DNA from 2 places in the Paenibacillus sp. FSL W8-0187 genome. Region 2 is predicted to be linked to the other one. Evidence: riboswitches for the same ligand, from Rfam matches in the RefSeq annotation. Region 2 holds a riboswitch; the other holds the start of a gene.
The links. A riboswitch is a leader RNA that binds a small molecule or an ion and turns the genes downstream of it on or off. The one in region 2 is predicted to bind cobalamin.

Region 1: linked by a shared signal. The riboswitch ahead of MKY48_RS27150 (ABC transporter substrate-binding protein) and the one ahead of MKY48_RS23540 (1-propanol dehydrogenase PduQ) in region 2 are both predicted to bind cobalamin.

What each region holds. Positions count from the first base shown of each region.
Region 1 covers NZ_CP150206.1:6,009,413-6,012,945, forward strand. Annotated here, with positions in the region: gene MKY48_RS27145 (iron ABC transporter permease) at 1-812, opposite strand, end outside; gene MKY48_RS27150 (ABC transporter substrate-binding protein) at 809-1,813, opposite strand; cobalamin riboswitch at 2,071-2,273, opposite strand; gene MKY48_RS27155 (histidine phosphatase family protein) at 2,426-3,268, opposite strand; gene cbiB (adenosylcobinamide-phosphate synthase CbiB) at 3,259-3,533, opposite strand, start outside.
Region 2 covers NZ_CP150206.1:5,218,550-5,222,082, forward strand. Annotated here, with positions in the region: gene MKY48_RS23530 (EutP/PduV family microcompartment system protein) at 1-84, opposite strand, end outside; gene MKY48_RS23535 (BMC domain-containing protein) at 97-453, opposite strand; gene MKY48_RS23540 (1-propanol dehydrogenase PduQ) at 684-1,826, opposite strand; adenosylcobalamin (AdoCbl) riboswitch at 2,285-2,438, opposite strand; gene MKY48_RS23545 (DinB family protein) at 2,632-3,174, opposite strand; gene MKY48_RS23550 (DinB family protein) at 3,220-3,533, opposite strand, start outside.

The DNA.
Region 1 (3,533 bases), 790 kb from region 2:
ACGAATCCAATCACGCCGGATACCGACACGGCTGCGGCGGCGAGCAGGGTAGCAACGATGAGCACGCTGGTCTTCAACCGATCCACATTCAAGCCCATATGGGCGGCCTGCCGTTCCCCCAGCGACAAAATATTAAGCGCCCGCGACCTGCTCCATAAGTAGATAAAACCTGCGATAAAATACGGGAAAAGGATGGCCGTATACGACCATCCACGCATGCTCAGGCTCCCCATCGTCCAGTACAGGATCTGGTTTACCGTATCTTTGGACATGACCGTCAGAAAGGAAACGACGGCGCCCAGAAACGACTGCATCACCACGCCGGACAGAATGAGCCCGTGGATCGGCAGTTTTCCTTGATCCCTCGCCAGCAGCAGAACCGCCCATAAGGTGCCTGCTCCGGTCAGAAACGCTACAAGCGGCAGCGTGTAACCTCCGGCAAAGGAATATTCCATCCCGAAAAAAATCAGGGATGCTGCGCCAAGCGCAGCACCCGAGGATACACCAAGCGTAAACGGATCCGCCAGCGGATTGCGCAATACCCCTTGAAAGGCGGCTCCGGCGACGGCCAGGGAGGCTCCTACGAGCATCCCCAGCAATATGCGCGGCAATCTCACCTTCATTAGGATTTGCTCGGATGAAGCTTCCCAGCTCGGAACGATGGAATCGCCGATTCCCGGCAGCCGGTGCAGCAGCATCGCCCCAATCTCTCTCACAGGCAGGTGCACGGAGCCGATTCCGAGACTGACAACCAAGGTTAACAGTAATAGGATGATGCCGGCCGCACCGAATCCTGCAAGTTTTTTACTCATGGATTCATCAGTTCCGGATAAACGGCCTTCGCCACTTCCACCAACCCTTGCGTCACACGGGGACCAGGACGGCTGAGCAGGTTCGCATCCACGGATATGACCTGATCGTTCTTGATGGCTTCGATCTGATCCCAGCCGCCGCGCTCCTTAATCAGCTGATCCAATGTTTTCTTGGTTGCTTCATCAACCACATCGTCCGTGTACAGAATGACGTCGGGGTTCGCAGCAATAATATTTTCCTCACTGATTTCGAACCAGCCTTCCGCATCGCCGGCTGCGTTGACGCCGCCAGCTAAGGTGATGATCTCATCCATAAACTCACCCTTGCCGACGGTCCATCCCGGAGAGAATTCCACATACACTTTCTTCTTGTCTTCATCCTTCACGGCTTTCACGGCTTCCGTAACGGTAGCCAATTCCTGCTTCATCTGATCCACGACCGCTTTCGCCTCCGCTTGACGGTCCGTAATTTGTCCGATCAGTTCGATGTTCTCCATCACGGCATCAATGGTTTTCGGATCATTGACGAACAGGGTAACGCCAAGCTCACGCAATTTCTCGGCATTCTGAGCATTCATCGAAGCCGCAAATACCACATCGGCATCGGCTGCAATAATAGCCTCTTCATTCACTTGGAACCCGCCCAATTTAGGCTTGGATTTGGCTGCTTCCGGATAATCGTCATTATCGGACACGCCAACGATTTCCTCATCCAGGCCCAAAGCGAACAGTTTTTCCGTCTCGGACGGTGTCAGGGATGCAATTTTGGCCGGAGCTTTCTCAAACGTCATTTCAACCCCGGTTGAATCCTTAACGGTCAGCGGATACGTCGTTTTAAGCTCTTCGCCGGAACCCGCCGGCGCTTCGTTATTCTGCTCTTCCTGCTGTGCAGGCTGCGTGGTATCCTTCGGCGCCGCTTCTTTGTCTCCACAGCCAATCAAGGCCAGAGCCATCAGTATGGCTACTAGAAGTACGGACCATGTTTTGTTTAATGCTTTCATCTCTTGAAATCCCCCTATGCATAATTGAGAACCTGGCGCTTTCGAGTTTACATTCCTTCAACCGATCCTTACCGGGAGAAAAACATCAATCGTCATACTCCAAAGAAAAGCAAAAATCCCTGACTCCTCGTAAACAAGGACTCAGGGATTACGTTTTAACATAAGGACATCTGGATAACCGTTCACAGATAGCGCCTTAAACTTCCGCCCACACATGCTGCATGGGTCCGGCAAACGTAATCCTCTCCTCGAAGGACCGTCATTCATTCGCCGAGGGCAGGTCTCCTGACTTGCAGGCTGTAACGACTTCTCCGCCTTCCCAAGCGCTATGGCTCAGTGGCATATGAAGAAGTCCCTGCTTCACAGTGGCGGGACCGTGCCGGACTTGCACCGGCTTCCCTATTAACCCGGCAGAAGGCAACAACGCCTTCTATCCGGGACCCTCGCAAATAATATGAATTTATGTATGTTAGGCCAAGCATGGTTTCTCTGCCCAAAATTATAGGCGATAAACCTTCCTCTTACAACCGAAAGAATCGGTCATTTCAAATGCCTTATGATACGGATTTATCCCGTTATCGCCCATTCCGCACCGATATCATACGATTTCATTTATTCGCTTAACCGCACGCCTTCCCAGCGGTCTCCATCCCATGTCAATTGCAGCTTGAGCTCCTCGCCCGGTGACACTTGCGTTTCCCAGAATTCCGTATGCGGAAGGGTAGCTGCCGCGATCTGCCGGATGACGCCCCCATGGGTGACCACAAGCACATCCAACTCGGCCCTCTGTGTCCCACAACCATAACCGGCTGCCTCTGCCTCTGCCTCTGCCTCTGCCTCTGCCTCTGCCTCTGCCTCTGCCTCTGCCTCTGCCTCTGCCTCTGCCTCTGCCTCTGCCTCTGCCTCTGCCTCTGCCTCTGCCTCTGCCTCTGCCTCTGCCTCTGCCTGCACAAGGGTATCCGGATCTTCCTCCACATGCAACAGTTCCTTCAAATCCAAATACAATCCGGTCAAGAATGCCTGAATCCGGGAACAGAACGCTTCCCAGCTCTCCCCATTTGGCGGCGCAACTTCTGCGGGGTTATCAATCCAGCGCCGATAGGAGATATCCGACTTCAAGTCCTCGTAGGTGTTCCCCTCCCAATCCCCGAAATCGAGCTCACGCAGCCGCGGATCATACTCGACACCTGGAATAAACCTGCCCGGATCTTCATCATCAGGAATAGCGGACTTTGTTGAATCCGGTAAGATAACATTCAGCGTCTGCCTGCATCGAAGGAGATCACTGCAATAGATCCGGACGAACTGCTTGGTACAAAACCTTTCCCGCAGCGGGAGGAGCTGCTGTCTTCCTTCCACCAGAATCCCCTGATCCTCGTGACCGAGATAACGGCGCTCCTCGTTCCACAACGTGCGGCCATGACGGACCAAATGCAGGGTAATCCTCATATCCATAAGCTTCCTCCTGCTGCGGCCACAAGTCCAAGCACCACGGTACCCAGTAACGTAAACAATACCGATACGCCCAGCAGCAGACGATTTGTCACCTGAATATCCTCCGCTTCAAGCGGTCGTTCGGGATCCCCCATGTAAGCCCGGAACGAGATCACGCCTTGATAGGAATTCTCGCCTCCCAGACGAATGCCCAGCGCACCAGCTACGGCCGATTCCGGGAAGCCGCTATTCGGACTGGGGTGCTTTCGCGCATCCCTTCTGACCA
Region 2 (3,533 bases):
ATAGGCAATCTCCTCACCGTGCAGCCATTGGCACAGCGTGGTTTTGCCCGATCCAGTACTTCCGGCAAAAATAATTTTCTTCATCATAAGCTTCTCCTACGTTCTCGTAATGTTCGTATTTGCCGAGAAGCCCAATATATTCTGTAATCCATGCAGCACTGCGCTGATCGCAGATTCTACTGATGATACATCGCCCGTAATGACGAGTGAACCGCTGAAACGGTCGACAAAGCCGATTTGTACGCCAGCCGCCTTTGTAGCGATATCCGCTGCAATGATGGAGGCTTCGCTTGGCGTGATCGTCATAACGCCGATGGACTGATGCGCTTCGTTTCCGAGTCCCAGCTTCTTGTAAATGTCCGGGTTCGGGTTCGCGATAATGTGAGCGAGCGTGACCTGTTTGCCAGGCACATACTCCTGAATCACACGTTGTTTCTCGGCTCCTTGTTCCATACTCCTCATCTCACTCTCGTATCGAAAACACTAAAAGAGGTTGTTCAAAAAGTCCACTTTTGATAAGAAAACCTGCAAAAAAAACAATAAAAGCCCCTTAAAAGTCCATGCGGAATTTTTAAGAAGCCACTTTGCTTTGATTTGTATGCAACACGCCATTGTGTTACTTTCACTATATTTGAATATTGCAAGCGATGTCAATACGAAATCCGTCAAATTTCGACTCGATCTTAGAATTGAAACATTTTGTTCAAAATTTGAAGCACGTCCTCTGCCGTAGGAACGCGTGGATTTGTTGCCGTGCATCCGTCTTTCAGCGCGCCTTCGGCGATCGACTCTCTCATCTCTCCAAACAGCGATTGATCCACACCGCATTCGCGCAGCGTTTGCGGCATATTCAATTGCTTCTGCAGCTGTTTGATTGCCTGTACGAGACTACGGACGCCGCTCTTGGCATTTGGTGCGGATAACCCCAAGCTTTTGGAAATTTCGGCATACCGAACCGCCGCTCTATTGCTTTCTTCCTTGCCGTAACCCGGCTTGTAATCGGCATTAAATTCGATGACATGCGGAAGAAGAATCGCATTCATGCGTCCGTGGGCAATTTTGAATTTGGCTCCCGCCACATGCGCGATCCCATGATTCAATCCCAGAGACGCAATATTAAACGCCATACCCGCGATGCAGGATGCATTATGCATTTTTTCACGCGCCTCAAGATCATTTCCGTCCTTATAAGCTCGCGGCAAATAAGCAAAGACCAGCTTCATCGCCTTCTCCGCCAGCGCATCGGAGATATCATTGGATTTGGTGGATACATACGCTTCAATGGCATGCGTCAAAACATCCAGTCCGGTATCGGCCGTAATGAAGTCCGGCACGCTTTTGACGAGCTCAGGATCGAGAATCGCTTCTTGCGGCAGCATGTCATCGGATACAAGCGGATATTTGATGTTTTTTTCTTTGTCGCTGATAACGGAGAATGACGTAACTTCAGAACCCGTCCCGCTTGTCGTCGGGATTGCAATGAACGGGATATCTCGCTGGTCAAGCAGCTTTTTCGTAAACAGCTTCATCGCTTTAGCGGCATCAATGGCAGAACCGCCGCCAATGGCAATGATTAGATCGGTGTTGAACGCACAGAGCGCCTCGACACCTTCCGTGACGACTTCAATCGGCGGATCAGGCACGATATTGCTGAAAACATATTGCTCGTTACTGCTGTGCAGGCGATCAAACACCATGTTAATCATGCCCGACTTCACCATAAATGGATCCGTGACGATGAACATACGTTTGTTTTGCCACTCTGTTAGACGATCCATCGCGCCTTGCCCCATATAGAGGTCGGCTTTAATCGAAAGTTTATCCATGTAAAGCACCTCCAAGAAGTAATTGCAACAAAAAAAGAGGCCATTCAAAGGGAAATCCCCTTCAAAAGCCTCTTTGCTTGTTATCATGTATGCACGCCATTGTGCAGCTTCTTATCATTTAGTTTTGCATATATACTGTACACCGTCATTCCGATCTTCGTCAACCGCTTCCGGAACTTGTCCTTAGATCAGACACATTAACGGCACGAATTTATAAGTGCCTGTTTAAAAAGGTCGGTCATCAAAAGCGGACTTTTGGAACAACCTCTATCAATAAAAAAAAGGGATATGCACCCCATAGTGCACGTGCTTCTTCGTCCTTGAAGAATCTCCCCGTTTGCGAGCTATACCTCATTGTATATATTCGGCGGCGAACACCCGGCTGTGGCCGACAACATCGTCGGCAGCCTCTGCTGCAATTAAAAAAAGCCTAGCGAGGCGAGAAACGTCACTAGACTTGTAAACCAGCCATTTTCGCCTCGAAATGACTGGTCTCTCCAAAGTTATTAGGCAAAAGACCTGACTTAAGACCGATCATTCGGTCTATCACAGTGGCGGGACCGTGTTGGATTTGCACCAAACTTCCATTACCTATAACTTTTTCTATTGTACATGACGCGAATAGTTGCCCATTCGACATCATTATAGCACAAACGACGCGTTTGGCGATATAAACCTTAAAAAAATGATTGACCGAATGAAACTCAAATAAAATAAAATGCCTCGGGCAGACCAAGGGACGAACGCTGCAGCGTAGATACGGTGAATTGTCTCAGAAAGACAAACAAGGAAATGGTTTTCCCATTCATTTATTCATGATCCATGTCTTCTTCTGCTCAGAGTACCACTTTCTAAGCTGATTAATATGGGCTTGATGATAACGGTTATGGTCGGCCATATGCCATAAACCCCACCGGATGGTGGCTTGCTTTTCATTCTCGTGTCCGAATGTAACGATGCGATCCAGATCGGCATCCGTTAACTGCGTACATACATCCTTCAACATACTGAGTACAACTTCATATTTAGATATAAGCGTGTCCAGAGACATTCCTTTGACCATCGGCAGCCTGTTATGTTCATCGATCATTGGGCCGTATTCATCTATGAATGACTGGGGAAGCGCCTCACCTTTAATCCTATATACCCAGTTCAGGTCGACGTACATGATATGTTTTATTAACTGAGCGGCACTATTGAAATTGTCACAAGGTCCCTTGAAGTCTATTTCCTCTTGGGCCATGCCCTCTGATATGGACTTTAGCCGTTGGCTGTTCTCTCTGACAGCGCTATATAACATTCCCACGATCGTTGACATATTCTCTTCGCCTGGCAAATCGTACAACATCCTAGCACAACCTCCCTTGTTAAAATAAATAGCATCCCAGCCTCACTATTTGGACTTTTGAATTCTTTGTTTCAGTCGTATCGATTTATTCAAGTGCAGAAAAATATGCCTTGTCGCCGGCATGAGCACTAATCCCGCAATCGTTTTGTTTCCCCAGTATTCAAGCAACCACGATGCTTCTTCCTTAACCGCATGCTGTACTTTAAGTTCATGAATTCTTGCCGCTTCAACTTTTTGCTTAAAGTCGCCTGGCAATAAACGGGATATGACTTCACGAGTGTTTCGCCCAACTTCACTTCGATAAGCTAATAAAGAACCAATATCAAGAGCCGCACTCAAATTAGCGATTTCTGCTTCCG